2 regions of the Caballeronia sp. ATUFL_F1_KS4A genome follow, and region 2 is predicted to be linked to the other one. Evidence: predicted binding sites of a transcription regulator. Region 2 holds the regulator's gene; the other holds the start of a gene.
The links. Region 2 encodes LexA, which represses DNA repair genes until DNA is damaged. Its sites were predicted from a motif close to ACTGTATNNNNATACAGT; they were not measured.

Region 1 (15,634 bases), on a different contig from region 2:
CCGTAGGTCCCTGGTTCGAGCCCAGGTCGGGGAGCCAAAAGCTTCTGTCAAAAAGCCCAGTCGCATGACTGGGCTTTTTGCTTTGTGCGCTGACTTCATCGCTTCACGCAAGCCACACGACGGTCAGCGAGCGCACGCCCTGCGCGCCGCGAATCAGCACGCCTTCGATATCCGCCGTCGCCGACGGCCCCGTCACGAGTACCGCATATCGCGCCGCTTTGAAATCGTCGCGTCGATACACCTGCTGCAAGCCCTCGACGAGTTGCGCCGGGTCGAGCAGCACGACGAGATGCTGCGACAGATAGCCGATCGCGTTCACGACGTACTCTTCTTCGCTGAACCACACCGAGCCCGTTTCAGCGACGCCGAAGCGCCCTCGCACGATGCCCACATCGACATCCTGAAGCGATGCCGGCACGGTATCGGATGAAAGCGGCCGCGTGCCGTCGACGCCCGGAACCGCCGATGCAATCACCTTCGCATCGGCAAAGCGTGCCGCGATCAGCGCGTTCACGTCTTCGAGACGGGCCGCTTCGACGCATGTGCCGCCCATCGCGGTGAGCGCGGTCGTAAAGCGCGCCTTCAGTTCGCCTTCCGGCGACGGGAACACGGGCACGTCCGGGCGCGGACGCGATGGGGGCTGCGCCGCGCGGATCTTCGAGAGAAAAGCTTCGCGAGTCGTCATTTATCGAGCTTCCGGTTTTTCCTGTACCACTCGTGAAAAGTCTCGGCGGGCGCTTCGGGCAGATCGCGGCCGCGTCCCCAGATATTGAGCGGGTTGTAGAGCACGAAGTTGGGCAGGCGCTTCAACGCGCCGCCGAGCGATGCGACCGTTGCACGATAAAGCGTCGGGCTCGCGAGCAGGCGCCCCGCCATCTTCAGCACTTCCTGCTTCACGAACGGCACTTCGTGCTTCTCGGCGATGACCTCGCGCCACTTGTAGATCTGCTCGTGAATGTTCACCTTCACGGGACAGACATTCGTGCAACTGCCGTTCATCGTCGACGCGAACGGCAGCGCGCTATAGCGCTTCAAATCGTGCGTCGGATTGATGATCGCGCCGATCGGACCGGAGTACGTCCCGCCATACGAAAGCCCGCCGCTTCTGCGATACACCGGACACGTATTCATGCACGCGCCGCAGCGGATGCACTTGAGCGAGTACCAGAAATCGTCCATCGCGAGGCGTTCTGAGCGGCCGTTATCGACGAGGATGAAGTGCATCTCCGTGCCCGGACGCGGCGCGCGAAAATGCGACGTGTACTGCGTGATCGGCGAGCCGAGCGCGCTTCTCGACAACATTCGAACGAACACGCCGAGATCGCTGATCGTCGGAATGATCTTTTCGATGCCGATCGACGCGATATGCAGCGGCGGCACGTTCGCCGAAAGATCCGCGTTGCCCTCGTTCGTGCACACGACGACCGTGCCCGTCTCCGCGACCGCGAAGTTGCAGCCCGTCATGCCCGCCGTCTTCTCGCGCACGAAATACGGCCGCGTGTTCATGCGCTGGCTTTCCGCGAGATAGTGGATGTCGCTGTTCCGCGGATCGGTGCCGATCGTCTTGCCGAACAGTTCGGCCACGTCCGCGCGCAGCTTGTGCACGGCCGGCACGACCATATGGCTCGGATCCTGATGATCGAGTTGCTGGATGCGCTCGCCGAGATCGGTTTCCATCACCGTGATGCCGCGCGGTTCGAGATAGTCGCGCATGTAGCACTCGTCGGTGAGCATCGACTTGCTCTTCACGAGCGACGTCATGCCGCGCTCGCTCATCAGCTTGAAGACGAGCGCGTTGTGCTCCTCGGCGTTCGCCGCGAAATGCACGACGACGCCGTTTTTCTCGGCCTGATCGACGAACTGCGCGATGTAATCGGCGAGATTGGACAGCGTGTGTTCCTTGATCGCCGATGCGAGATTGCGCATCGTCTCCCATTCGGGGATGCCGTGCGCCTGCGCGTCGCGCTTGCTGCGCAAGTCCCACAGACGCTTGTCGTGGAACGCGACGTGATCTGGCTTCTGCAGGAACGCGCCCGCCGCCTTCGCGTGATCGATACGAACGCTTTTGCTCATGCGCGCGCCCCGTTCAGAACCTGCGCGATGTGGATGAACTTCGCATCGGCTTTCATGCGCTCGGCGCAGCCTTGCTGATGCATGAGACACGACATGTCGCCCGACACGATGTACTCCGCGCCCGCGCCGACGTGATCGCGCACCTTGTCCTGACCCATCCGCACGGAGACGGCCTCTTCCGTCACCGAGAACGTGCCGCCGAATCCGCAGCATTCGTCGGGACGCGCGGGCGCGACGAACTCGATACCCCTCACGCGTTCGAGCAGCGTGCGCGGCTTCGAATACGGCGTTCCGGCCACTTCCGAATTCGACGTTTCGCGCAGATGCCGCACCGCGCTGCAACTGTTGTGCAGCCCGACCTTGTGCGGAAATTCGGCCCACGGAAACTCGCGCACCTTCAGCACGTCGTGCAGGAATTCGACGAGCTCGAACGTATTGCGCCGCACCTTCTGCACGGCGCTCGTCTGCTCGATCGCGGTGAAATGCTCGCGTACGTGATGCGTGCAACTCGCCGATGGCCCGACGACATAGTCGTAGTCGGCGAAATTGCGCGCGAACACGCGCTCGGCGCCGGCAGCCTCCTTGTGTGCGCCGCTATTGGCCATCGGCTGGCCGCAACAGGTCTGATCCTGCGGATAGTCGACGTCCACGCCCAGCCGTTCGAGCAGTTCGAGCGTGGCGATGCCGACTTGCGGATAAAAAGCGTCGATGAAACAGGGGACGAACAAGGCGACTTTCATGACGGGTTCGGCGATTTGGTAAGCTTGGTCTGACCAAGACTTTAATGAGATGCCTCTTTCGTGTCAAACTCGGGCATTCCCCGGCTTTCACCTCGCATTCACGTCGAACGATGACTTTCCAGCCCGTCCATGCGCATTCCTACGCCCGCGTGCGTCTCTCCGATGTCGTGTCGGGACAGATCCGGGAATTGATTTCGAACGGCACGCTGCTGCCGGGCCAGCGCCTGCCCGCCGAGCGCGATCTGGCGGAGCAGTTGAACGTGTCGCGTCCGTCGCTGCGGGAGGCGTTGATCCGTCTGGAGTCGGACGGATTCATCCGCGCGGCCGGGCGCGGCGGTTTTGTCGTATCGGATGTGACCGCGCCGCTCGTGTCGCATCCGCTCGCCGCCCTGCTCGAGCAACAGCCGAACGCGAGCGCCGACGTTCTCGAACTTCGCCACGGCCTCGAAACGCTCTCGACCGCCTACGCCGCCGAGCGCGCCACCGACGACGATCTGGCGCGCATCGCCGCTGCCTTCGACGCGCTGCAAAACGCCGTCGCCGAAAAAAGCACGCGCATCGCGGAGAGAGACGCGGCGTTCCATCTCGCCATCGCGGACGCGACGCACAACGTCGCGCTCACGCACGTCATGCACGGACTCAATGAACTGGTGCGCGAATCGATGCTCACGTCGCACCGTCTCGTCGATTACGACGACGAAGTCGAAGCGAACCTGATGACGCAGCATCGCGCGATCTTCGATGCGATCGTAGCGCGCGATCCGGCGCGGGCGCGGGAGTGCGCGGGCGCGCATCTCGATTACGTGCGCACGCTGTATCGCGATGTTCCCGCGAAGAAAAACCGCGCGGCCTGATCCAATCACATTACGAATCTGTAAGCCGCAAGAAAGTGATGATAGGACGTCGCCTACACGCATTTCGGACACGCACGGCTAACGCGGGCGGCGCATCCTCGCGATACTGAAACCGTCGAAAACAACATGCGAAGGAGGACAACATGCCTTATCTACTCGGATGGCTGCTCGGCGTGCCGGTCATCGTGCTGGTGATTCTGTATCTGATCTTTCATTGACCGCATGCGGGCACGAGATGCATCGAAGAGCCAAGGGCGTCGATACAATACGACGCCCTTTCTCTTTTCCGAAGGATGACGATGAACCGCTCCGTCCTCGCGCTCGCCGCATCGCTCGCACTTTTCTCCGGCGCCGGACTCGCGCACGCGGAGGAAATCGCGAGCGTCAACACCAACTTCCGCTTCACCGGATCGGACCGCGTGACCGTCGATGCGTACGACGATCCGCTCGTCCAGGGCGTCACCTGCTATGTGTCCCGCGCGCGCACGGGCGGCGTGAAAGGCACGCTGGGCATCGCCGAAGATCCGACGGAAGCGTCGATCGCGTGCCGCCAGGTCGGGCCGATCAAGATCGCCGAACCGCTCAAGCAGAAAACCGACGTGTTCTCGGCCGGCATGTCCTTCATCTTCAAGACGCTGCATGTGGTGCGCGTCGTCGATACGAAACGCAATACGCTCGTCTATCTGACTTACAGCGACCGCATCGCGACCGGCAGCCCGAAAAACAGCGTGACGGCGGTTCCGATGCCCGAGGGCACGACCATACCGGTGAAGTGACACGCAACTGTCCGGCCGGGCGCGAAGCAAAGTTGTAAACTGGGCGATTCCGCTTATCTCAGAATTGCTCGATCATGCACGCCGACCGTTTCCGCAATGCCGCACGCTACTGGCGCTCGCCGCTCGTGCCGGACGCGGACATGGTCACGGCCGAATACTACGATCACGAATTCTCGCCGCACTGGCATGACGCCTATACGGTGCCCGTGATCGAGGCCGGCGCGGAGTGCTTCGACTATCGCGGCGCGCATCACGTCGCCGAAGCCGGTTCGGTGCCGGTGATCAATCCCGGCGAAGTGCATACCGGCGCGCGGGCCGTCGATGCGGGCTGGCGCTATCGCGTGTTCTATCTGCCGGTGCCGTTCGTCGAAACGCTCGCGCGCGACCTGTCGGGGCGGCCGGAATCGTCGCCGTGGTTTCCGGATGAAATCATCCGCGATCCCGATCTCGCGCGGCGTTTGGAGATCGCGCATCGCCTGCTGGAAAACGGCGCCGACCCGCTCGCCGCGGAACTGGCGCTCGTCGATGCAGTGACGACGCTGCTCGGACGCCACGCGCTCGAACGTCCGCGCATCGCGCCGCTCGCCGCCGACGCGCACCGCGTCACGACGATGAAATCCCGCCTCGCCGAGGATCTCCTCGAACCCGTCACGCTCGCCGAACTCGCGCAGACGGTCGGTCTCTCGACCTTCCACGCGGCGCGCCTCTTCACGCGCGAAACCGGTCTTGCGCCGCATGCGTGGCGCAATCAGCTGCGGATCGTGCGCGCGCTGCCGGCGTTGCGCGCGGGCGCATCCGTGACGGATGTCGCGGCGGCGAGCGGTTTCACGGATCAGAGTCACTTCACGCGCCATTTCAAGCGCACGTTCGGCGTGCCGCCCGGCCGCTGGCGTTAGGCGGTCCGGCCTCGGGAAAGCGCAAGAACGTACAAGCATTCTCATCGACGTTTTGCGTATCCTCGCTTCCATAGGAGGAAATCTTGAAAGCAACACCTTTGCGCGAATTCGCCGCCGGCGCACGCGACACCATCCCGATGATGATCGGCGCCGCGCCCTTCGGCGTGATCTTCGGCACGCTCGTCACCGCAAGTCCGCTCACGCTCTGGCACGGCCAGTTGATGTCGCTCGTCGTGTTCGCGGGCTCGGCGCAGTTCATCGCGGTCGGCCTGATCGCGTCGCACGCGAGCTTCGCCGTCATTCTGGCGACGACGCTCGTCGTCAATCTGCGTCATGTGCTCTATTCCGCGACGCTCGCGCCGTATGTCGCGCATCTGCCGCGCCGCTGGCGCTGGGCGCTCGCGGGCATGCTCACCGACGAAGTTTTCGCCGTCGCCTACGCGCACTATCGGAAGCGCGCGCCGGGCGAGATCGGGCCGCACTACTTCTTCGGCTCCGGCGTCGCGATGTATCTGAACTGGCAGTTGTGGACGCTCCTCGGCCTCTTGTTCGGCGCCGCGTTTCCCGGACTGAAATCGCTCGGGCTCGACTTCGCGATGGTCGCGACGTTCATCGCGATCGTCGTGCCGCAGCTCGTCGCCGTGCGCTTCGTCGCGGCGGCGCTCGCATCGGGCGTGCTGTCCTTCGCGTGGCAAGGCTGGCCGTACAAGCTCGGCCTGCTCGCGGCGGTGTTCGTCGGCGTGGCCGTCGGCATGCTGCTCACGCTGATGGAAAACCGTCCGCAAGCGAAGGGCCACGCGAAACATCGTCTGAAGAACGCGAAGGAGCGCACGCAATGAACTACGTCACGCTGATCTTCGGCATGGCGGCCGTTACGTTCGCGATCCGCGCCGCCGTGTTCGTGCTGGGCGAACGCCTGCCCTTTCCGCCGATCGTCCGCACCGCGCTTTCGTTCGTGCCGGTGACGGTGCTCACCGCGATCATCGTGCCGATGACCGTCTCGCCGCACGGCAACGGCGCCGAAATCACCTGGCGCAATCCGCAGCTCGTGGCTGCGATCGTCGCGATCATCGTTTGCGCGTTCACGAAACGGCCGCTTTTGACGATTGCCGTGTCGCTCGCGGTGTTTTTCGCGTGGCAGTTCGCCGTGCTGCGCTAAACGTTTTCTCTCCATCAGCCGTTAAACGGCTTTCAAAGAGCATCGAAGAATCCTCAAGTTCCTGAAGCGCGCGCCGATAACAGAAACGAATGGACTCCGCCTGAGACGCGGCGCCGACAGCTTTTCCCGCCTTCGGAGATCGAAGGCGGAACCGGGAACCAACATGCGTCAAATCACCTTATCGTTACGCGACGAGACCATCGCTTCGCTGCAGCGCGATTTCGAAGCGTTCACGCGTCTGTCGCTGAAGCTGGATCCGCAATTCGTCACGCCTTCGTTCGAGGACTTCCTGCGCGCGAAGCTCCTGGACAACAACACGCCGCTCACCGAGCAGGCGGTGCAGCGCATGCTCACGCACGGCCAGTACGCGTGGGCGAAGCGCGCGCTCGACAAGGAGTTTCCGGACGTCGTCGAGATCCTGATCCGGCAGGCAGCCGAGCACGGCTTCGCGTTCGCGATCCGCGCGGACTGGACCGCCGAGGATCTCGTCAAGGCGTCGCGCGCGTGGGCGACGGCGATCGTCACCGAAGCGGACGGCGACGTATCGCAAGTCGACATGCTCGCCTCGCAGATCAAATCGGCGGCGGCGGATATTCGCGAAGTCGAGGAAAAGATGCAGACGCCCGCATGGCGTCTCGCCGATTCGCTACGTCAGCGCGTGTATGAAACCAAAATTTCGGTGGAGACGAGCATCGGTTCGACCGCGCGCGAGAAGCTCGGCGAACTGCGCTGCCTGCTGCGGCTCGGCATCTTCTATGGCTCGATCCAGAAGCAGGAAGCGCAGCAAGTGCTGGAATATCTGCGCTCGCTGCGGCCCGAGCTTTTCGTCGAAGAGCCTTACGACGGCTACACACGCTTCGCAGCATGGCTGCGCAGCATCTTCTCGCCGTCGCCGCGCGCGCCGCGTGCATCGCGCGCGCAGCGCTGAGATTCAGGTCAGTCCCACATTCCCTTTAGGCGCGCCGCGATATCGATCTTCGCTTTCGCGGCCGCAGCCAGCCCCGCCGCCGTCGGCGCAGCGGGCGCGATGACGGGCGGCCACGCGGCCGCTTCGAAGTTCTGCATCAGATGCGGCGGAATGAAACGCGTGCGCTGCGCCCATACGTGACGGTCGCCGAGATGCGTCTGGTTGTACACGTAGAAGCGCTGCGGCGTGATGATGTGCAGGTCTTCCTTCGCGCGCGTCATCGCGACGTATAACAGCCGCCGTTCCTCGTCGAGTTCTTCGTCGCTGCCCGTGCCGAGATCGGACGGAATGCAGCCGTCGACGCCGTTCAGCACGAACACGTTGCGCCATTCCTGGCCCTTCGCCGAATGGATCGTCGAGAGAATCAGATAGTCTTCGTCGAGCAGCGGCACGCCGGATTCGTCGCTGGTCGCGTCGGGCGGATCGAGCGTCAGTTCGGTGAGAAAGCGCTCGCGCGTGGGATACGTCGCCGCGATGCTTTCCATCTGCAACACGTCGCCGATGCGGATCGCCGCGTCCTCGTGATTGCGTTCCAGATGCGGCTCGTACCAACGCCGGATCATTTCGAACTCGGCGGGCCAGCCGGAGTCGCGGCCGCAGAGCTTCGCCATCAGGCCGACGAAACGCGGCCAGTCCTCCGACGCGCGCGCGGGCGCCTGAAACGCGGCGATCGCATTCGACGCCACCGCGTCCGGCGCGCTCACGCTGTCGAGCAGGCGCCCGGCGATCGCCGGTCCGACGCCCGGCAACAACTGCGCGACGCGAAAGCCCGCGACGCGATCGCGCGGATTCTCGGCCCAGCGCAACACCGCGAGCACGTCCTTGACATGAACGGAATCGAGAAACTTCAGTCCGCCGAACTTCACGAACGGAATGTTCCGGCGCGTCAATTCGATTTCGAGCGCCGCGCTGTGATGCGCGGCACGAAACAGCACCGCCTGCGCCTTGAGCTTCATGCCGCCTTCGCGCGCTTCGAGCACTTTTTCGACGACATAGCGCGCCTGATCGGCTTCATCGGCGACGGCAACGACGCGCGGCTTTTGCGCCGATGCCTTGTCGGTCCACAGATTCTTCGTGTAGCGCTCGGTCGCGAGGCCGATCACCGCGTTCGACGCTTCGAGAATCGGCAAGGTCGAACGATAGTTGCGGTCGAGCGTGACGGTCGCGGCGGGCGGATCGAAGTGGCCGGGAAAATCGAGGATGTTGCGCACCGTCGCGCCGCGAAACGAGTAGATGGATTGCGCATCGTCGCCGACGACGGTAAGGCCGCGCCCGTCCGGTTTCATCGCGAGAAGAATGGATGCCTGCAGACGGTTCGTGTCCTGATATTCGTCGACGAGAACGTGATCGAAGCGGCTCGCGAGATCGGCGGCAATCGACGGCTCCGCCGCGAGATGCGACCAGTAGAGCAGCAGATCGTCGTAATCGAGCACGCTTTGCGCCTGTTTCGCGCTGACGTACGCGGCGAAGAGGCGCTTCAGGTCCGCTTCCCACTCGCGGCACCACGGATACGACTGATCGAGCACGGTCGCCAGGGACGCGCCGGTGTTGACGACGCGCGAGTAGATCGCGAAGCACGTCGATTTGGCGGGAAAGCGCTTTTCCTTCGACGACAAACCGAGCTCGTGCCGCACGAGGTTCATGAGATCGGCGGAATCCTCGCGATCGTTGATGGTGAACGACGGCGCGAGCCCGACGAGATCGGCGTAATCGCGCAACAGCCGCGCGCCGACGCTATGGAACGTGCCCGACCACGACAAACCCTGCGCGATTGCGCTTCTCGTGCCGAGCGCGTTCATTGCGATGCGCGACACCCGCCGCGTCATTTCGAGCGCCGCGCGGCGCGAAAACGTGAGCAGCAGGATGCGATGCGAATCCGCGCCCTTTACCAGCAGATGCGCGACGCGATGCGCGAGCGTGTTGGTCTTGCCCGATCCCGCGCCCGCGATGACGAGCAGCGGCCCGCCCGCGCGCCCCGGTTCGTCGACGCCGAATTCGACGGCCTGACGCTGCGCCTCGTTGAGCTTCGCGAGATAGTCGGCGACCTGTTTCGTGGTGGATTCGTCGGCGGTGTCGGGGAGCGTGAGCACGGGAGAAAGGCGGCGGGAAATGAGTGACGCACACTGTATATCCATACAACCCGCACGCGCAAGCCTTTGGCTCGACAAGGGTTTTGGCCCCAAATGCAACGAGCCCGGCTCGCACGGAACCGGGCTCGCATCGCTGCAAAAGATTTGCGTCAGTCGGCCTTCTTCGCGTTCTTGAGCTTCGCTTCGGCGGCGGCTTCATTGGCGTCCGATTGCGCCTCGGTCTTTTTCTTGTCGGCCTTGGCTTGCGCGACGGCCGCCTTCTTGTCGGCCTTGCTCTGTTCCTTCGCGGCCTTTTGATCGGCGGCAGTCGGCGTATCCGACGTCGTCTGTGCGAACGATGCCGCGCTCGCGCTCGCGAACGTCCCCGCGATCAGCGCGGCCAGCAGTGCATGAGTTTTTCGATTCATGGTCTTCTCCCTTGTTCGATGCCGCGAGCCGCGCCAAACGCGAGCTCGCGGCGATTCCCGGTTCGCCCGCTTAATGCTGCAAGCCGGTGTCCTTCGGTGCGTTCGGCTCGGTCGCGTTCAATTCGGCCTTGGCGGCGTCCTTGTCCGCCTTGCGATTGATCTTCGCGTTCTTCACCTCTTCCTTGTACTGCGCCTTGGCCTGCTCGGTTTGCGCCTTCAATTCGGCCTTCGACGCCTTCTTCGACGCGCTGTATTCGGCGTTCGCCTTCGCATTGGCATTGCGGCGCTCGACGAGCGGATCGGTCGGCGCGGGCGCGACGAGGTTCTGCGGCGGCGGCGTCATCGGCTGTTGGGCTTGCATCGGCTGCACTTGCGCTTCCGTTTGCGTCTGCACCGGTGCGGACTGGGTCGCGGTTTGCGCATAAGCGCCCGAAGCGGCGAACGTGGCGATGGCGGAGCCGATCAAAAGGATTCGTGCGCGAGTCATGAGCTAGTCCTCTCTTTAGTTGGCGTCGGCGGCGCTCTTACGACGATGAAACGAGCGATCCGCGCGACTTTTGTCGATTGGAAAGAATGACCGAAGCTGCATCGATCAAATGGTCGGACCGGCGGTCAATCGGGCAAGTTCGCGAAAATCAGTCACTGTTACCGACGGTTTCATCTGGCTACATTTGCCAACGAGCGCGCTTGAGTGGGGATTACCGGTCCTCGCGATCCCTGAGCACGGCGCATGCCCGGCCACATCGTCGGTATCTCGCTCTTCCCAGCAGCCGCAGAGCGGGTTTCATCCGTTGAAGCTCGACGCGCAAGTTGCGACCACGGGCGAAAAACAGACGGTGGGCCGCATAACAGCAGGTAACGGCCCCGACGCTAACAAGACAATCAACAGGGCAACGATGTGACAATCGGTGACAGTTCATGGCACCGATATTGAACTATCGCACGGTACGATGATAATCATTAGTCCTGCCACTTAAATCGAGGCAGGCGCAACCTGACTGTCGGTCAGGCCGATAGAAAGGCTTCGCGTTCCTGTCCCGGTCTGAACGTCAGTGCGAACCCGATTTCCTTTGGATTTTCTGAATAAGAATCGAGATGGCAACATCAGCAACTGCTGCAAGACCCGCTTCGGCGCCGCAACCTGCGTCTGCACCCCAGCCCGCTTCAGGTGGCCAACGCAGTGCGCCTGCAGTCCCTCGTAACGCACCGCAAGCGACGCCGCCCGACACAAAGGTCAAGAAGTTGTCGTTTGCCTTCCCGTTCCTGAAGAAGGGGCAGAGGGATACGGATGCGGCAGTCAGGTTCACCGACGAACACGAGATTTACCAACTGCTCTCGGAGAAGGAACCCGGCGGAACCTTCTTGGTGAGTAAGAAAGGCTTTTGGCACGGCGGTATCCACATCACCGACAGCGGCGCGGGCAGCAAGCTGGATTTGAAGCAAGGCGTGCGATGCATTGCAGATGGCCACGTCATTGCATACCGGGTGGACCGGACTTATCCGGTGAGCCAACTCGGAAACGTGCAAGCGCCCTATAGCACCGGATTCGCTTTGGTTCGCCATTCGATGGAGTTCCCGAAAGGCACGAAGCTGACTTTCTATAGCCTGTACATGCATCTGCAAGCGTACGAGGAGTATGAGCGCGATACGGGCAAGGCCAAACCGGCGTATCTATCTGCGCTTGCTCAGTACAAAGTCACGTCCTATGCGCGGGACAAGGCAGCTCCGAGCCGAACCGGTCAGGCGCCAGATGCTAGTCAGCAAGGTTTGAGAATCCGCAGCGCTCCGAAGACGGGCCGTGGAGCAAGTCCGGCGCTTGGCATTCTGCCCCAAGGTGCGTCTGTGAGTATTGGCGAGCGGCAACATGGCTGGGGCAAGATCACGGACGCGCATGGTGCGCAACCGTACGCGGCCCAGGTGGGCGATGCTCCGCCCACCACAGTAGTGGGCGGTTGGATATTTCTGGGTAGCGAGAACGGTGGTCCGGTGGTGCAGGAAATCCTGCCTGACGATGCCTTCGATCGCGTCATGGTTACGTTGTTGGCCGGTGGAGCAGACGACGCGAATGCGCAGGGCATCGCCGTGAAAGCGGGCGAATTGATAGGCCATCTTGGCCGCTTTGATTCATTGAATGCGAATCCGCCGTCCGCCACGAAAATGGCGCACATCGAGGTGTTCTGTGACGACAGCGTCAAATCGTTCATTGAGCAAAGCAGGACGTGGGTCGCGTCGCACAGCGCGCATCCCGACGAGTGGAAGCGGCTGGGGCTTTCTTCCGAGCCGACGCTATTGCGTATCGCGGAGGGGACTAAGCTCTATCGCAACGCGGAGCAGGCGGGTAGTGAACCGCCGGTGACGGGCGTGGTGCAGCGGTGGTCACTGGCCGAACTGGCGCGGGATACGAACAAGCGACACGCTGAAGCGACGGCGGATCGCAACGGACGAAAGATGAACTGGTGGCGCGTTGGCAGCGCGGATCAGCGAGGACAAGCGATCGAGGGATGGGTGCGTGAAGAGCAGTTCGCGGGCGGAACTGTGACGCGAGAGTTCGCCCAGAAATGGGTGGACTTCGCTTGTATCGACGGGGCACAAGATCCGGCTCACACCATGTTCTCGAGGACCAAGGCGTGGGTGAACTTTGCCAGTCATACCGGTGCTGCAGATGCGAAGGCCTTGAGCAAGTTGAGTCCAATGATGCAGGCGGTGTACCGAAAGCTGTTTCCGCAAGGCGATGGCAGCCGTGCTGCAGACGACTTGTGCTTAGCCTATGCAGGTGAGTCAGGCCACTATCCATGGCTGATGCAAGCGGCATCCCGATTGATTGTGAAGCATGAAAGCGAGTGGACAAATCCGCAGAAGTGGCGACAGCTCTACACGGAAATCGAGAACGCCACGCCGAACCCCCAGTACAAAGAAGAGCAGAAGCGTATCGAGAAGCTCGTGTGGTGGGATGAGGTGAAGGCGAAGGTTCCGGGATTTCCTCAGGCGGATGTGTTTCATCTGCATCCTGTGGGATTGGTGGGGAATTTTCGGACCAAATTCCAATTCACACTGGAAATGATGCAACGCGTATTTCCTCTCGCCCAAGCAAATGTCCTTCAAGAGTTGATCGACGAGTTGAACGCGCACCTCGAGGTGTATGCCTTGGACACCCCATCCAGAAGAGCTCATTTCTTCGCTCAGGTGATGCAGGAAACAGGGAAATCGATGACAGTCGAAGAAGGTTTCGTCTGGAAAGCAAGCGCACTAGTTGCAAGCTTCTCGTATTTCCGCAGAAACCCTCAACAGGCGACGACGCACGGGTACCAGACTAACAGACCGATCAAAGCGGACGGCTTGCCGATGAATCAAGTTGATTTTGAAGCAATTGCAAACGGCGCATATGGCGGACGCGCGGAACTCGGGAATGGCGACTTCGAGAGCGGAGACGGTTGGAAATACCGAGGACGCGGAATGAAACAACTGACAGGCCGCGCCAATTACCGATCTTTTACACGCTGGAATCAGGCGCATCAGGACGAATGGCCGGAAGACCGCGTTGATTATGAGGACAGCCCCGATCTATTGTGCCAACCGAAATACGCTGCGAGGTCCGCCGCGTATTTTTGGGTGGCAAATGGGTTGCCAGCGATTGCCGATCGAGGAACGACCGCAATGCAGGTAAATGAGATTACCGCTATTGTGAATCGCAATACCAACAGCTATGCTGCGCGTGTGGCGAACTTTGAACAGATTTGGATTCGAGGGGATTTCAACTAAATGCTGCGATCATTGAATTCTTGCTGCGTTTTCGCGATTTTAGCGATGCCAGTTGTTGCATCTGCCGAGGCGCGAACGGAGCAGACGCTCTGTCACGCTTTTGAGGAAATTTATTTCAGTTGTCAAATGGACAGAAAAATCGTATCGATCTGTGCGTCAGGAAACATCTCCCCCGATAATGGTTACGTCCAATATCGTTACGGTACTGTGAACCAGCTTGATCTGCAGTATCCGGATGTGCCGCTTTCGCCCAGACATCGTATTGCGATCAGCGATACTTCTGGAGGGAACGCGCAATATACTCATGTAAAATTCAGACAAAGTGGTTTTGACTATGTCTTGTATCAAGGCTTTCCAAGCGGACTGTACGTAAAGAAAAATGGAAGGACCGTTTTTAACAAGACCTGCCAACCGGGTGAATTTCAGAAACTGAGTCAGCGCGCCTATAGAGGTATAGAAACCGTAGCTCCCCAAGATGGCGTCGATCAATGATTTAACGTTGTCCAAGACCCGGTGGCGCAAGCGCGGACGAGAACAGCAGCAAAGCGCTGGTTTTTACGGCGTCGACCTCGATAGTGTGCAGGATGGGTTCGCCGCTGCACATGGCAATGAACCGAACGTATAAGGAGCCGAGGCATAGTCCCGCGGTGTCGAGCACGGCGCATGCCCGGCGTGGTTTATCATTGAGCCCTTCCCGCATTCCCGCCATGCCCGCCTCATGCCGCCACTCCAATTCACCCTGACGGGCGACTTCATCGAACTCCACAATCTGCTCAAGCTGATGGGCCTCGCGGACAGCGGCGGCTCGGCGAAGGCGCGCGTCGCCATGGGCGATGTCACCGTCGACGGCCAGGTGGAACTGCGCAAGACCTGCAAGATCCGCGCGGGTCAGCGAGTGAAGCTCGACGGCCAGACGATTTACGTGCGCGCGCCCGATTAAGCGCGCGGCGATTTGCGCGCACACGCCGCGCAATTGCGAAAATCCGGGCATAAGCAAACGCGTCATCGACATGCCGCACGCGACGCAATAAGCTGACGGTCTGTTCTTTCGTTCTGGTTTCAGCGTCGGTTCCCGTCAGCGCGTTTGCGCTTCGATCCTTGCCCCCTCGCGTTCCAGTCCGGCCGCACTCATTGCGGCCTTTTCGTTTCGATCCGATCAACATGCAACCGCCAGTCACGCGCGCCGCGCGCGCGCATCAAGGACCGCCGAGCCTCTCGCGTCACGCCGTCGACACGGCGCGTCTCGCCGCGCCGCTTGCCATCGCGCAGCTCTCGCAGATGGCGATGGGCGTCACCGACACCATCCTGCTCGGCTCGCTCGGCCCCGATGCCCTCGCCGCGGGCGGCCTCGGCGCGAATCTCTTTTTCGTCGTCGTGACGCTCCTGCAGGGCGTGCTGACGTCCGTTTCCGTGTCGGTGGCGCATGCGCGCGGCGCGAATGCCGATCATCGCGTGCCAAGCATCTACTGGACCGGGTTCGTGCTCTCCTTGCTGCTCGCCGTGCCCGCGTTCGTGCTGCTGAGCTACGCCGAACCGATCCTGCTCGCGTTCCACGAACCCGCGACGCTCGCGAAGAACGTCGGCGAATACTGCGCGGTGCTGCGCTGGGGGACGCCCGGCAGTCTGATCGGCGTCGGGATGATGCGCGCGTTTCTGCCCGCCATCGGCGCGGCGCGCAGGCTCTTGTGGATCTCCATCGGCGGCGTGTTCGTCAACGGCTTTCTCAACTACGGCCTGATCCACGGCGCGTACGGCCTGCCGCGCGAAGGCTTCCTCGGCTCGGCGGCGGCGACGACGATCACCGTATGGGGCATCGCGATCGCGCTCGTCGCGGTGCTGCATCTGCGGCCGCGCTACCGGCATTTCGTCGCGCGCGCGCGCCCGCGCCTGCCGCTGATGGGCGAACTGTTCAG
Region 2 (15,634 bases):
AGATTCTCGGCATCGAGCAGCATGCGCTCGATCAGCTGATGCACTTCCTTGCCCGGCTCGGTCAGTCCCGTCAGACGCTTGCCGCGGCGGATGAAGATATCGACGCCGAGTTCGTCCTCGAGATCCTTGATCTGCTTCGACACGCCCGACTGCGACGTGTAAAGGACGTTGGCGACCTCCGTCAGATTCATGTTCTGACGCACGGCCTCGCGCACGAAGCGCAACTGCTGGAAGTTCATGTCAGCCTCTTTGATTTTTATGATGTCACTGCGCGGGAAACACTCGCAACGCGCGTGGAACGGCGGTCACGCCATCGCCGATATCGAGCCTGAGCGCGCGCCACGCCTCGCGATCCAGTTCTGCCTCGATCACGCCGCCCGCGTTGCCTTCGAGCTCGACGCGCACCGAGCCGCCCAGCGTCACGACGCGCCGCACGCCCACCACGATGCCGTCGCGATGCGTGCCGTCGGCGGGATACAGCGCGAGATCATGCGGACGCACGTACGCGAGCGCCCGCCCGCTGAAATGCGCCTGAGCCGCGATCGGGCTCGCGGCGCCATCGGCGATGAAGCCGTTCGCGTTCACTTCGCCCTGCAGCCGGTTCGCGGCGCCGAGAAACTCGTAGACGAAGGACGTCTGCGGATGATCGTACACGTCTTGCGGACTGCCCACCTGCTCCACGCGGCCATGATTCATCACGACAATGCGATCCGCCACTTCGAGCGCCTCTTCCTGGTCGTGCGTGACGAAGAGCGTCGAGATATGCAGATCGTCGTGCAGCCGGCGCAGCCAGCTGCGCAGTTCCTTGCGCACTTTGGCGTCGAGCGCGCCGAACGGCTCGTCGAGCAGCAGCACTTTCGGCTCGACGGCAAGCGCCCGCGCCAGCGCAATACGCTGCCGCTGTCCGCCTGACAGTTCCGACGGAAAACGCTCCGCGAGCCAGTCGAGTTGCACGAGCTTCAGCAGCTCATGCACTTTCTCGCGAATTTTCGCTTCGCTCGGACGCTCGCGGCGCGGCTTCACGCGCAAGCCGAACGCGACGTTCTCGAACACGGTCATGTGCCGGAACAGCGCGTAATGCTGGAACACGAAGCCGACCTGACGCTCGCGCGCGCCGACCGCCGCGACGTCTTCGCCGTGCAGCACGACCTGTCCCGCATCGGCGAATTCGAGGCCCGCGATCACGCGCAAGAGCGTGGTCTTGCCGCAGCCCGAAGGCCCGAGCAGCGCGACGAGTTCGCCCGCCGGAAAGTCGAGCGACACGTTGTCGAGCGCGGTGAAATCGCCGAAGCGTTTTTGCAGATTGCGAACGATGATGCTCATGATGTTTATCGGCCTCTCAATTCTGTGCGGTGGCTTTTGCGGCGGTCAATGCTTGCGTCATGCGGCGCTCCGCGAGAAGTTTCAGCGCGAGCGTCACGAGCGCGAGCAGCGCCAGCAGCGACGCCACCGCGAACGCAGCCGAGAAGTTGTATTCGTTGTAGAGTATTTCGACGTGCAGCGGCATCGTGTCCGTCTGCCCGCGGATGTGCCCGGACACCACCGACACCGCGCCGAACTCGCCCATCGCGCGCGCGTTGCAGAGAATCACGCCGTAGAGCAGGCCCCACTTCACATTGGGCAGCGTCACGCGCCGGAAGATCTGCCATCCCGAGGCGCCGAGCACGTGCGCCGCTTCCTCTTCGTCGTTGCCTTGCGCCTGCATCAGCGGAATCAGTTCGCGCGCGACGAACGGAAACGTGACGAAGATCGTCGCGAGCACGATGCCCGGCACCGCGAAGATGATCTGCACGTCGTGCGCGGCGAGCCACGGGCCGAACCATCCTTGCGCGCCGAACATCAGCACATAGACGAGACCCGAGATGACCGGCGACACCGAGAACGGCAAGTCGATGAGCGTCGTCAGGAGCGCCTTGCCGCGAAACTCGAACTTCGCGATCGCCCACGACGCCGCCAGTCCGAAGACGACATTCAGCGGCACGGCGATCGCGGCGGTGATCAGCGTGAGCTTGATCGCGGACCACGCGTCGGGATCCTTCAGCGACTCGAAGTAATAGTCGATGCCCTTGGCGAACGCCTGCACGAACACCGCGACGAGCGGCACGACGAGAAAGAACGCGAGAAACGCGAGTGCGATACCGGTCAGGAGCCATCGCACGGCGCGCGGCTCGGTGACGGGATTGAGGCCGTGCGCGTCGCGCTGTGTCGTCGTCTGCAATGGAAGCACCTTGCTCATGCCGTTTCTCCCGCTGCCAGGGAGACGTTGACCGGCGCCGCGCCCGTCTTGCTCGTGCGGCGCTGCAGCCACCATTGCAGCGTGTTGATCAACAGAAGCATGAGGAACGACACGCACAGCATCACGACGGCGAGCGCGGTCGCGCCGGCATAGTCGTACTGTTCGAGCTTCGTGATGATGAGCAGCGACGTGATCTCTGACTTCATCGGCACGTTGCCCGCGATGAAAATCACCGAGCCGTATTCGCCCAACGCGCGCGCGAACGCGAGTGCGAAGCCCGTCAGCAGCGCCGGAAAGAGCGACGGCAGCACGACGCGCCGGAACGTGAGCCAGCGCGTCGCGCCGAGGCACGCGGCGGCTTCTTCCTGCTCGCGCTCGAAGTCTTCGAGCACGGGCTGCACGGTACGCACGACGAACGGCAGGCCGATGAACGTCAGCGCGACGAGCACGCCGAGCGGCGTGAACGCGACCTTGATGCCGAGCGGCGCGAGATATTGCCCGATCCAGCCATTGCCCGCGTAGACCGCGGCGAGCGAAATGCCGGCGACCGACGTCGGTAGCGCGAACGGCAGATCGACCATCGCATCGACGATGCGCTTGAACGGGAACGTGTAGCGCACGAGCACCCACGCGACGAGAAAACCGAACACCGCGTTGATGAGCGCGCCGCCGAGCGCCGCGCCGAACGTCAGCCGATACGATGCGAGCACGCGCGGCGACGTCACCGCGCGCACGAACTGCGCCCAGTCGAGCGTCGCCGTCTTAGCGAAGGTGGCGGCAAGCGGAATCAGCACCACGAGGCTCAGATAAGCCACCGTGATGCCGAGTGTCAGGCCGAAACCGGGTAGCGCGCTCGGTTTCCTGAATGTGAGAGTCGTCATCCTTGAATCATCCATTTTGCGCGCGGGGTGGGCGCGCGTTGCTGCTTCGGGCGCGCGGCGTCTTGAACGCGCCGCGTCGCCGGTTGACGCTTATTGCGGCTGATAGATCGAATCGAACACGCCGCCATCCGCGAAATGCGTCTTCTGCGCCTTGGTCCAGCCGCCGAAGGTGTCGTCGATGGTATAGAGCTTCAGCTTCGGAAACTGCTTCGTCAGATCGGCGGGCACCTTGTCCGAACGCGGCCGATAGAAATTGCGCGCGGCGATCTGCTGCCCTTCGTCGCTATACAGATACTTGAGATACGCTTCGGCGAGCTTGCGCGTGCCGTGTTTGTCGACGACCTTGTCGACCACCGCGACCGGCGGCTCCGCCAGAATGCTCACCGACGGCACGACGATCTCGAACTTGTCCGGACCGAATTCCTTCAGGGACAGGAACGCCTCGTTTTCCCACGCGATGAGCACGTCGCCCTGACCGCGCTGCACGAAGCTCGTCGTCGCGCCGCGCGCGCCGGAATCCAGCACGCCGGCGTTCTTGTAGAGCTTCGTCACGAACTCCTTGGCGGTCTGCTCGTTGCCGCCCGGCTTGTGCTGCGCGTACGCCCACGCCGCGAGGTAGTTCCAGCGCGCGCCGCCGGATGTCTTCGGATTCGGCGTGACGATCGACACGCCCGGCTTCGTCAGATCGTCCCAGTCCTTGATGTGCTTCGGATTGCCCTTGCGCACGAGAAACACGATCGTCGACGTGTACGGCGATGCGTTGTCCGGCAGGCGCTTCTGCCAGTCCGCGCCGACGAGTCCCTTGCCCGCGAGCGCGTCGATGTCATAAGCGAGCGCGAGCGTAACGACGTCCGCCTGCAGTCCGTCGATGACCGCGCGCGCCTGGCCGCCCGACCCGCCATGCGACTGCTTGAAGGTTACGGTCTCGCCCGTCTCCGCCTTCCACTTTTTCGCGAAAGCCTGATTGAAGTCCTGATACAGCTCGCGAGTCGGGTCGTAGGAAACGTTCAGAAACGACGTATCCGCCTGCGCCGGCGCCGTCATGATCAAACCCGCCGCGCCAAGCGTCGCCGCAGCAAGAAGCCGTCGCAATCCCGTGTTGATGCTTTGCATTCCCCGTTCTCCGTCTTATCGAATTGACGGAATCAGTCTAACGAGGCCTCTATATGATTGAAAATAATCGTTATTCACTTTTTTATACGTAAAACTGCTAAGAACGATATTCCTGGATGGAAGAAGCGCCGGCGGGCGCGATCCGACGGTGCGGAGGCTTCGTGGCCGCGAACTTAAAGTAAAGCTTGAAAAGCGCCAAATACTGTATAAAAATACAGTCACCTGTCCATTCATACAGTGCATCAGGGGCTCGAGCCAGTGACCAAAACATCAAAACTTACCGCGCGGCAGCAGCAGGTGTTCGAACTCATCCAGCGCGCGATCGACCGCACGGGCTTTCCGCCCACGCGCGCCGAGATCGCGGCGGAGCTCGGCTTCAGTTCGGCCAATTCCGCCGAGGAGCACCTCAGGGCGCTGGCCCGCAAGGGCGTCATCGAGCTGGCGGCGGGTTCGTCGCGCGGCATTCGGCTGCTCGGCGATGCATCTCGCATCGATCGGTCCGAGGAGCTGCCGCATCAGTTCACGCTGCCGCATCAGAGCATCATGCAATTGTCTCTGCCGCTCGTCGGCCGGGTCGCGGCGGGGAGTCCTATCCTCGCGCAAGAGCACATCTCGCAGCACTATGCGTGCGACCCCGCGCTCTTTTCCAGCAAGCCGGACTATCTGTTGAAGGTGCGCGGCCTCTCGATGCGCGACGCAGGCATTCTCGACGGCGATCTTCTCGCCGTGCAAAAGCGCAACGAAGCGAAAGACGGACAGATCGTCGTCGCGCGTCTTGGCGACGACGTCACGGTCAAGCGCTGGAAACGGCGCGCGGACGGCGTCGAACTCATCGCCGAAAACCCCGAGTATGAAAACATCTTCGTGCGCGCCGGCAGCGGCGATTTCGCGCTTGAAGGCATTGCCGTCGGGCTGATCCGCTCCGGCGAATTCTGATGTTGGCCCGCGAACGGGCAAGGCACGAAAGTCGAAGCACATTACTTTCGCACCGAGACACGAAATGTCTCATTGACATCGCAAGATAGCCTCACCAACCGCTTTCGACACCTGATTCAGGCGTCTCACAACACAACAAGCATGACGGCCACCGCGCGCGGTGCGCCGCGGTGCGTCCTATCGTCTGGAGAGTCATCATGGAACGTTTTGCCCGTCTGCTGCCCTTCCGTCAATTCGGCCGCCTGCGCCATCTGCGCACGCTGATCGCCTGCGGCATGCCGCGCGCCGAAGCCACGCCCGATCTCTTCAACGAAATGCCCGCGTTGCCGTCCCGTCAGCCGGCCTTCGCTCGCGTTTCCCTCAACAGCACGGTGCACGCCGAGGCCGAGCAGCGCGCGCCAGTGCGCGTGTATCGCGGGCAATCGCGCGTGATTATGGTGGGCAAGATCGACGAGGTTTCGCGCATGATCGACCGCTGCATCGCCGAGGAAAATGCCGGGCTGGCCGGCGGAATCCTCGCCTGAATGGAACGCCATCGCACGCACGACGTGAATTCACGGGATTTAACCGGCGCCCGCGCGGTCAATCGGTAATTCACGTTTTGCAAGAGGCTTGGCCCAAGCATGTCCCGCACTACCCGTTCTATTGTCGTTACGCTCGTCGTCCTGGTTATCGTCGCGGCGCTCGGTTTCGTTTACGCATCGCCTTACATCGCACTCGATCGCGTGAAGCGCGCGGCCGATGCGCGCGACGCGCAAACCGTCAACGAATACGTCGATTTTCCGGCGCTGCGCGCGAGCCTCAAGGACCAGATCGCGGCGCTGCTCACGCGTCGCGTGGATATTCAAAAGAGCGGGAATCCGCTCGCGATCATCGGTGCGATGATCGGCGCGGCGCTCGTCGGTCCGCTGGTGGATTCGTATGCCACACCGGACGGCGTCGCGGCGATTCTGAACGGCATCCCGCCGCGCGGCGATCCGGGCGAGCGTCCGCCGCAAGCTGGCGACGGCGCACCAGCGAATGCGGGGAATGCGCCCGCGTCCGGCGTCACGGCCGCACGGCAGCCGCCGAAAGAACCACCGCAGACGACGGCGGGTTATCGAAGCCTGAACACGTTCGTCGTCACGTATCAACACGGCGCCGGCGATGCGCGCTACTCCGCGATCTTCCACCGCAACGGGCTCGTGTCGTGGAAGCTCGTCGCGGTCGATCTCAACGGTTGACGCGTCAAGCGTCGCGGTTCACGCTTCGCACCGCATCACGCCCCGGCTTCGGCCTTGACGGGCTTCGCCGCGTACGCCGCTTCGTCTTCCGCTTCGGCCGATTCACCGGCCTGACAGACGGCAACCAGGATGCTGCACTTCACGCGATCCAGCAGCGGCGTGTTGCCCGCGCCCATCCACCAGCGCGCGAGGCCGCTGCGGCAGCGATGCCCGACGACGACGAGATCGACCTGAAGGCTGTCGGCGAGCGCCGCGATTTCGTCGATCGGATGGCCGAACGCGAAATGTCCCTGTGCCTGAAGGCCACGCTCGCGCAGCCATTCGACGCCCTCTTGCAGGATGTCGCGCGCGGCCTCTTCGAAGCGTCCGCAGGCCATGTCGGTTAGCAGTCCGGCGCTCTGCGCGATGCTCGAGCGCATATCCACCACCGCGAGCACATGCGTCTCCGCATTCAGGTCGAGCGCGAGATTGGCGCCCTGACGCAGTGCCTTGCGGCCTTCTCTGGAGCCGTCGTAGCACAGCAGGATTTTTCGGTAGCTCTCCATCTTGACCTCCCTGGCCAACGTGCCGTTGAGCGCGACTTGCCCGCGGCGTTGATTCATCATCGTGCGTCGTCCCATGGGAGACAACGCTGGAAAACGCTTACCGGCGCGAACACGCTAGCTCGCACCGTGCCAGAACCACAAAAACGTCGACGGACAAGCCTCTGGCACTTTCGGCCGGAACCGGTTCGACGCGCCCCGCACGGGTTTGACACGCCCGCGCAGCATGCGGTTGCACGCCAAGCGCCGCCTTGGTGCAATGGATTACACTAGCCCGCTGGATTTCCCTCATCCGGCTTTCCCTGCGCACAGATGCATGACTGATCAATCTTTGCAACAAAGCGCTACACGCGACGCCGATGGAAACCGCGCACCCGCCATCGAATTCAGCGAAGTAAGGAAGCACTACGGCGAGCGCACGGTCGTCGACGGCCTGTCGTTCGATGTGCGGCCCGGCGAATGCTTCGGACTGCTCGGACCGAACGGCGCGGGCAAGACGACGACGCTCAAGATGCTGCTCGGCATCACTTCGCCCGATAGCGGCGCGATCCGTCTCGTCGGCGAGCCGGTGCCCGCGCGCGCCCGATTCGCCCGCGAGCGCGTGGGCGTCGTGCCGCAGTTCGACAATCTCGATCCCGATTTCACTGTCCGCGAAAATCTGACGGTGTTCGGCCGCTACTTCGGCCTGACGGGCGCGCGCATGGATGCGCTCGTACCGTCGCTCCTGGAGTTCGCGCGGCTGGAGAGCAAGGCCGATGCGCGCGTCGGCGAGTTGTCGGGCGGCATGAAGCGGCGTCTCACGCTCGCGCGCGCGCTCGTCAACGATCCCGATGTGCTCGTGATGGACGAACCGACCACCGGGCTCGATCCGCAAGCGCGGCATCTGATCTGGGAGCGTCTGCGCTCGCTGCTTGCGCGCGGCAAGACCATCCTGCTGACGACGCATTTCATGGAAGAAGCCGAGCGTCTCTGCGATCGCCTGTGCGTGATCGAGGAGGGCCGCAAGATCGCCGAAGGACGGCCGCGCGAGCTGATCGAATCGGTGATCGGCTCGGACGTGATCGAAATCTACGGACCCGATCCGCAAGCGCTCGCCGCCGAGCTTGCGCCGCTCGTCGCGCGCATGGAAGTGAGCGGCGAGACGCTCTTTTGCTACGTCGACGATCCGCAGCCCGTGCATGCGCGCGTGAAGGGCCGCGCGGACGTGCGCTATCTGCATCGTCCGGCGAATCTCGAAGATGTTTTCCTGCGTCTCACCGGACGTGAGATGGTGGACTGAGCCAATGGATACGCTCGAACGATCCCGCATCGACAAACAGCGCGAGCCGAAGCGCGCACAAAACCTCACGCCGCTTTCCAGCGCGTTGCCCGCGAACGCCACGCACTGGATGTCCGTGTGGCGGCGCAACTATCTCGTCTGGAAGAAACTCGCGATCGCCTCGATGATCGGCAATCTCGCCGATCCGATGATCTACCTCTTCGGCCTCGGCCTCGGTCTGGGCCTGATGGTCGGGCACGTCGACGGCGTGTCGTATATCGCGTTCCTCGCGGCGGGCACGGCGGCGTCGAGCGTGATGATGTCCGCGAGCTTCGAATCGATGTACTCGGGCTTCTCGCGCATGCACGTTCAGCGCACCTGGGAAGCGATCATGCACACGCCGCTCACGCTCGGCGATATCGTGCTTGGCGAGATCGTCTGGGCCGCGAGCAAGTCGGTGCTGTCGGGCGTGGCGATCATGATCGTCGCGGGCGCGCTCGGCTATGCGAGCTTTCCGTCGATGCTGATCGCGTTGCCGGTCATCGTGCTGACAGGACTCGCGTTCGCCAGCACGGCGATGGTCGTCACCGCGCTCGCGCCGAGCTACGACTTCTTCATGTTCTATCAGACGCTCGCGCTCACGCCGATGCTCCTGCTCTCCGGCGTCTTCTTTCCCATCGCGCAACTGCCCGCGATCGCGCAACACGTCACGCAGGTCTTGCCGCTGTATCACGCTGTGGAGCTGATCCGTCCGGCGATGCTCGGCCGCCCGTTCGACGGCTTCGCGCTGCATGCGCTCGTGCTCTGCGCGTATGCGGTCGTGCCGTTCTTCCTGTGCGCGTGGCTTTTCAGGCGGCGCATGATGAAATGAAAAACGGCGATGGACTTCGAAAGCCGATCGCCGTTTTGACATCGCCGAAAAGGAAAGCGCGCTACTTCACCGGAAACTCGTGATGCCCGCCGAAGCCGAAGCGCATCGCGGACAACATGCGTTCCGGGAACGATTCGGCATCGCGCGAACGGAACCGCGTGTACAGCGCCGCCGACAGCACTTGCGCCGGCACCGCTTCCTCGATTGCCGCTTCGATCGTCCATCGTCCTTCGCCGCTGTCCGCGACTTCGGTGGAATAGCGGTCGAGCGAGCCGTCGCCCGCGAGCGCGCCCGCGGTCAAATCGAGCAGCCACGACGACACCACGCTGCCGCGACGCCACACTTCCGCGATATCGGCGAGATCGAGCGAGTAACGCTCGTTCTCCGGCAGTTCCGTCGAGTCCTTGCGCTCGAGCACGTGAAAGCCTTCGGCATAGGCCTGCATCAGTCCGTATTCGATGCCGTTGTGCACCATCTTGACGAAATGCCCCGACCCGACCGGCCCGCAGTGCATGTAGCCGTTCTCGACGCGCGCATCGCGTCCTTCGCGGCCCGGCGTCGCGGGAATGTCGCCGCGTCCCGGCGCGAGCGTCGCGAGAATCGGATCGATGCGGCGCACGACCGGCTCGTCGCCGCCGATCATCATGCAGTAGCCGCGCGTCAGGCCCCACACGCCGCCCGACGTGCCGACGTCGACGTAATGGATGCCCTGCTCGCGCAACTGCGCGGCGCGGCGGATATCGTCCTTGTAGAAGCTGTTGCCGCCGTCGATGATCACGTCGTCCGCGCCGAGGATCTTGTGCAGATCGTTGAGCGTGTCTTCGGTGATTTTCCCCGCCGGCAGCATCAGCCAGACGACGCGCGGCGCGGTCAGTTTCGCGACGAGATCGCCGAGATCCTTCGCGCCCGTCGCGCCTTCGCTCGCGAGCGCTTCGGTGGCCTCCGGATTGTGGTCGTACACGACGCACGTATGTCCGCCGCGCATGAGCCGCCGCCCGATGTTGCCGCCCATGCGCCCCAGTCCCACGATGCCGATCTGCATGATGGTCACTCCTTCCCGTTGGATTTCACGCGTTCGATCTGCTTCTTCGCGGCGTCGTAGACCGCTTCGGGCGTGAAGCCGAACTTCGTCTTCAGCGCCTTCAATGGCGCGGATGCGCCGAACGTGTGCATGACGATCTGCGATCCGAGGCGGCCGACGTAGCGGTCCCAGCCGAGCGTCGCGGCTTGCTCGACGCACACGCGCGCATGCACGTCCGGCGGCAGCACCGATTCCTTGTACGCGAGATCCTGCTTCTCGAAGATGTCCCACGACGGCATCGACACGACGCGCGCCGCGACGCCTTCGCTTGTCAGCTTCTCGTACGCCTCGACGCAAAGCGACACTTCGCTGCCCGTCGCGAGCAGCAGCACCTCGGGCTTCTTGCCGCCTTCGGTATCGGCAAGCACGTAGGCGCCGCGCTTCACGCCTTCGGCGGACGCGTATTTCTTGCGGTCGAACGTCGGCAGCGGCTGGCGCGTCAGCACGATGCACGACGGCTCCTTCGGATGCGTCAGCGCGACGCGCCACGCTTCTGCGACTTCGTTCGCGTCGGCGGGACGCAGCGTGCACAGGCCCGGCACGCCGCGCAGCGAGGCGAGCTGCTCGATCGGCTGATGCGTCGGACCGTCTTCGCCGACGCCGATCGAATCGTGCGTGAACACGTAGATCACCGGCACTTCCATGATCGCGGACAGGCGGATCGGCGGCTTCATGTAGTCGCTGAAAATCAGGAACGTCGATCCGTAGGGACGCAAGCCCGCCAGCGCGAGGCCGTTGCAGACCGCGCCCATGCCGTGCTCGCGAATGCCGAAGTGCAGATTGCGTCCGCCGTAGCTGTCGTGCTCGAAGCTGCCCGCGCCTTCGAACTTCAGATTCGTCTTCGTCGATGGTGACAGGTCTGCCGCGCCGCCGATCAGCCAAGGCACGCGCGGCGCAATCGCATTCAGCACCTTGCCGGACGAATCGCGCGTCGCGAGGCCCTTGGCGTCCGCCTCGAAGGTCGGGATGTCCGCGTCCCAGTTGTCGGGAAGCTTGCCTTCGAGCATCTGCCACGCTTCTTTCGCGAGTTCCGGATTGGCCTTCTCGTAGGCGTCGAAGCGCTGCTTCCACTCGGCGTGCAGCTTCTTGCCGCGCGCGCCCATGCCGTCGGCGAAGTGCTGCATGACGCCGTCGGGCACGTAGAACTGCTTGTCCTCCGGCCAGCCGTAGAACTTCTTCGCGAGCTTGACCTCTTCCTCCCCGAGCGCCTCGCCGTGCGCGCTCGCGGTGTTCTGCTTGTTCGGCGCGCCCCAGCCGATGATGCTTTTCACGACGATCAGCGTCGGCTTGTCGGTGTGCGACTTCGCCTTGTTGATGGCCGCTTCGAGCGCGTCCGCGTCGTTGGCGTCGTCGACGTGCAGCGTGTGCCAGTTGTAGCCGTGAAAGCGCGCTTCCACGTCGTCGCTGTAGGCGAGCTCCGTATGGCCTTCGATGGTGATGGTGTTGCTGTCGTAGATCCAGATGAGATTCGACAGCCGCAGATGCCCCGCGAGCGACGCCGCTTCGTGCGACACGCCTTCCATCATGTCGCCGTCGCCGCACAGCGCGTAGACGCGGTAATCGAAGAGCTTGTCGTCGCCCTTGTTGAAGCGGCTCTCCTTCCAGCGCGCGGCCATCGCCATGCCCACGCTGTTGCCGAGGCCCTGCCCGAGCGGTCCGGTCGTCGTCTCGACGCCCGTCGTCATGCGGTATTCCGGATGGCCCGGCGTCTTGCTGTCGAGCTGGCGGAACTGCTTGATATCGTCGATCGAGACGGCGGGCTTGCCGGTCGGCTTGCCGTCGCCGTCGAACTCCTTCACGCCGGCAAGATGCAACAGCGAGTACAGCAGCATCGACGCATGCCCGACCGACAGCACGAAGCGGTCGCGATTCGGCCATAGCGGCGCGTCGGGATCGTAACGAAGATGGTTCTGCCACAGATGGAATGCGACCGGCGCGAGCGCCATCGGCGTGCCGGGGTGGCCGGAATTGGCCTTCTGCACGGCGTCCATCGAGAGCGTGCGGATGGTGTCGATCGTGAGGCGATCGAGATCTTTGGCCTGAGGTGTTGCTTGAGACATGAGCGACGACTCCTTTGCGAAGAGCGCGCTGTGGCGAGGGGCGCCGCAGCGGGCAACCAGGACCATCGAGCAAGTGCAGTGCCTTACGAAAAGCACCGCACCGCGAATGACACGGGAGCGCGCCGCGAATCCTCGGGTGCGGGATTCGGGCGGCGTTGCGGCAGAGTACGGGCCAAAAATTAGGCCGGTATTACAGAGCGATAAACGACGGGCACGCGAACGTCAATGCTGACACATTCGCGGCAAAGGCATGCAATTCTTCGCCAAATGCTTGAGCCGGCGAAGGAAATCAGGGCGCCGGATTCGGCTGACGCTCGTGCAGCGCGTCGATTTCGGCCAGGATTTCGTCCGACAGTTCGATGTTCACGCTACCGATGTTCTCCTTCAACTGCGGCATCGACGTCGCGCCGATCAGCGTGCTCGTCGTGAACGGGCGCGTGTTGACGAACGCGAGCGCGAGTTGCGTCGGCGTGAGTCCGTGGCGTTTCGCCAGTTCGACGTACGACGTGATCGCGGCGATCGCCTGCGGCTTGCTGTAGCGCTGGAAACGCTCGAATAGCGTGATTCGTGCGCCCGCCGGACGCGCCCCGCCCTCGTACTTGCCCGACAGCCAGCCGAACGCGAGCGGCGAATACGCGAGCAGCCCGACGCCTTCCTTGTGCGTGAACTCCGACAGCCCGAGCTCGTAAGTGCGATTCACGAGGCTGTACGGATTCTGAATGCTGACGATTTTCGGCAGCCCCGCCTTTTCGGCCGCGCGCAGGAATTGCGCGACACCCCACGGCGTTTCGTTCGACACGCCCACATGACGGATCTTGCCCGCCTTCACGAGATCGGCGAGCGCCGCGAGCGTTTCCTCGATCGGCACCGTGTATTCATCGTCGATATAGGGATAGCTGGATCGGCCGAACGTCATCGTGCTGCGGTCGGGCCAATGCAGCTGATACAGATCGACGTAATCCGTTTGCAGGCGCTTCAGGCTGCCGTCGATGGCTTCGTTCAGATTCTTGCGATCGAACTGGTTGCCCGCGCCGCGGATATGCCGCGGATTGTGCGGCTGGCGCGCGGGCCCGGCGATTTTCGTCGCGAGGACGATATCGGCGCGCTTCGCCGGATGCTTCGCGAGCCACGTACCGATGTATTCCTCCGTGCGGCCCTGCGTCTCGGGGCGCGGCGGCACCGGATACATCTCGGCGGCGTCGATGAGATTCACGCCTTGGGCGAGCGCGTAATCGATCTGCTCGTGCGCTTCGCTTTCGGTGTTCTGCTCGCCCCAGGTCATGGTGCCGAGCCCGATCAGGCTGACGTCGATACCCGAATCGCCGAGTTTCCGAAACTTCATTGCTCATTCCTCTTGTTGACGAGTTGTTTGCGCGCTGTGGGGAGACCGTAGGCGCTTTGTCGGACAGGCTGCCTGGCTGATTTTCCGGCAATCGCAAAACCTACCATAGGCGCGAAAGCTCTGCTCTCGCGGCTAGAATGGCAAGCTTCCAACCCGTCAGGCAGGAGCACGCAACCGATGCCGTTAGCACGCGATCGCGAGACAAAAGGCTCGTCGCTCATCGTCATGCTCGTCGCGGCGACCTTCTTCATGGAGAACCTCGACGGCACGATCATCGCCACCGCCTTGCCGCAGATGGCGCGCTCGTTCAACGTGCATCCCGCCGACATGAGCCTCGGCATCACGGCGTATCTGCTGACGCTCGCCGTGTTCATCCCGATTTCCGGCTGGGCCGCCGACCGCTTCGGCCTGCGCACCGTGTTCGCGAGCGCGATCGCGGTGTTCACGGCCGCGTCCGTGCTGTGCGCGACGACCTCGACGTTGCCCGCGTTCGCCGCCGCGCGCGTGCTGCAGGGCATCGGCGGCGCGATGATGGTGCCCGTCGGGCGCCTGGCCGTCTTGCGCGCGACGCCCAAGGAGGGCCTGATGCGCGCCATCGCGATCATCACGTGGCCGGGTCTCGTCGCGCCGGTGATCGGCCCGCCGCTCGGCGGCTTCATCACGACGTATTCTTCGTGGCGCTGGATCTTCTATCTCAACGTGCCCCTCGGGCTGATCGGCTTGCTGCTGACGCTGCGCTACATCGGCAACGAACGCGAGGATGCGACGCGGCGCTTCGACTTGCCGGGCTTCGCGCTGTGCGGCATCGCGTGCACGACGCTGCTCTACGCGATGGAACTGATCGGACGCAGCGACGTGGACTGGCGCTTCGTCGGCGCGCTGGTGGCGGTAGGCGTCGTCGCGGGCATCGCGTCGTGGCGGCATCTGCGGCGCGCGGCGCATCCGGTCGTGGATCTGTCGGCGCTGAAGGTGAAGACCTTCGCCGTGGCGATGGGCGGCGGCTCGCTCTTTCGGATCGCGATCAGCGCCGCGCCGTTCCTGCTGCCGCTGATGTTCCAGGTCGGCTTCGGCATGAACGCGTTCGATTCGGGCCTGCTCACGCTCGCGGTGTTCGCGGGCAATCTGTCGATGAAGCTCGTCACGACGCCCGTGATGCGTCGGTTCGGCTTCCGGCCGGTGCTGATCGTAAACGGCGTGCTCGCCGCGCTCTCGCTTGCCGCGATGAGCCTGCTGACGCCCTCGACGCCCACGTTCGTGATCGTCGCCGTGCTGTTCGCGAGCGGCCTGTCGCGTTCGCTGCAGTTCACGGCGCTCAACACGCTTTCCTTCGCCGACGTGCCGAAAGCGCAGATGAGCGGCGCGTCGGCGCTATCGAGCACGCTCTTCCAGATGACGATGGGCATCGGCGTGGCGGCCGGCGCAATCGCGCTGCGCATCGGCGAATGGATCCACGGCCACGATGCCCATTCCATCGGACCGGAGGATTTCAGCGTCGCGTTTCTGATCGTCGGGTTCGTGGGGCTCGTCGGCGTCGTCGATCTGTTCGGGCTCGCGAAGGACGCCGGCGCGCTCGTTTCCGGGCATCGCAAGCCGAAGGCGTGAAGGTTTTATGACGGAAAGGCTCAAGCCTTCGCCGCGCCTGCCGTAATCCGCGGTATGAACTCGCACACGCTCGACGCCCTCTCCGCCCTGACCGAAACGGTTGCCGTCCTCCGCCACGCGCGCGGCCTGAAGAATCCGCACGATTTCCCCGACGGCACGCCCGAGCGGCAACTCACCGCCGACGCCTTCGCCGAAGATTTTCTCCGCGCCCTCGATGCCGAGCCGAGCATCGGCGCGTGGTGGCGCATCTGATCGAAGCGTCACCACGGCAAGGTCGCGGCATCTATTACCGACGTCCGCGCGATCCGATTCCCCGAATCGGCAAATTCTGAGTCAAGTCTTCCTATTTGGCGAAACGTTTGCGCGCGGCTATCAAGTCGCGCCCGTGCGCGCCGACAACTCGCATATCGCCATGACCCAATCAGGAGATGCCAGTGAAGTGGGCAGCGTCACTTTTTGCCATCGCCGTCGCGCTCGTCGTGACCGGCT

Region 1: NCS03_RS10325 (ATP-dependent helicase) is a predicted target of LexA. The motif match lies at 9,588-9,605, and genes of this name have one in related genera.

Annotation. Positions count from the first base shown of each region.
Region 1 is NZ_JALQEB010000011.1:82,676-98,309, forward strand. Features, by position in the region: tRNA gene NCS03_RS10275 (tRNA-Asn) at 1-37, shown strand, start outside; gene NCS03_RS10280 (LutC/YkgG family protein) at 104-685, opposite strand; gene NCS03_RS10285 (lactate utilization protein B) at 682-2,073, opposite strand; gene NCS03_RS10290 ((Fe-S)-binding protein) at 2,070-2,813, opposite strand; gene NCS03_RS10295 (FadR/GntR family transcriptional regulator) at 2,924-3,667, shown strand; gene NCS03_RS10300 (CreA family protein) at 3,967-4,443, shown strand; gene NCS03_RS10305 (helix-turn-helix transcriptional regulator) at 4,518-5,339, shown strand; gene NCS03_RS10310 (AzlC family ABC transporter permease) at 5,477-6,178, shown strand; gene NCS03_RS10315 (AzlD domain-containing protein) at 6,175-6,498, shown strand; gene NCS03_RS10320 (DUF4088 family protein) at 6,662-7,426, shown strand; gene NCS03_RS10325 (ATP-dependent helicase) at 7,435-9,555, opposite strand; gene NCS03_RS10330 (hypothetical protein) at 9,705-9,962, opposite strand; gene NCS03_RS10335 (hypothetical protein) at 10,033-10,449, opposite strand; gene NCS03_RS10340 (glycoside hydrolase family 19 protein) at 11,058-13,721, shown strand; gene NCS03_RS10345 (hypothetical protein) at 13,767-14,213, shown strand; gene NCS03_RS10350 (RNA-binding S4 domain-containing protein) at 14,440-14,661, shown strand; gene NCS03_RS10355 (MATE family efflux transporter) at 14,883-15,634, shown strand, end outside.
Region 2 is NZ_JALQEB010000004.1:12,047-27,680, reverse strand. Features, by position in the region: gene NCS03_RS06940 (CysB family HTH-type transcriptional regulator) at 1-239, opposite strand, end outside; gene NCS03_RS06935 (sulfate/molybdate ABC transporter ATP-binding protein) at 265-1,323, opposite strand; gene cysW (sulfate ABC transporter permease subunit CysW) at 1,340-2,236, opposite strand; gene cysT (sulfate ABC transporter permease subunit CysT) at 2,233-3,117, opposite strand; gene NCS03_RS06920 (sulfate ABC transporter substrate-binding protein) at 3,208-4,230, opposite strand; gene lexA (transcriptional repressor LexA) at 4,489-5,166, shown strand; gene NCS03_RS06910 (hypothetical protein) at 5,364-5,690, shown strand; gene NCS03_RS06905 (DUF2939 domain-containing protein) at 5,790-6,389, shown strand; gene NCS03_RS06900 (universal stress protein) at 6,425-6,934, opposite strand; gene nodI (nodulation factor ABC transporter ATP-binding protein NodI) at 7,248-8,210, shown strand; gene NCS03_RS06890 (ABC transporter permease) at 8,215-9,060, shown strand; gene gnd (phosphogluconate dehydrogenase (NAD(+)-dependent, decarboxylating)) at 9,122-10,102, opposite strand; gene tkt (transketolase) at 10,108-12,201, opposite strand; gene NCS03_RS06875 (NADP(H)-dependent aldo-keto reductase) at 12,491-13,543, opposite strand; gene NCS03_RS06870 (MFS transporter) at 13,721-15,145, shown strand; gene NCS03_RS06865 (hypothetical protein) at 15,200-15,397, shown strand; gene NCS03_RS06860 (hypothetical protein) at 15,574-15,634, shown strand, end outside.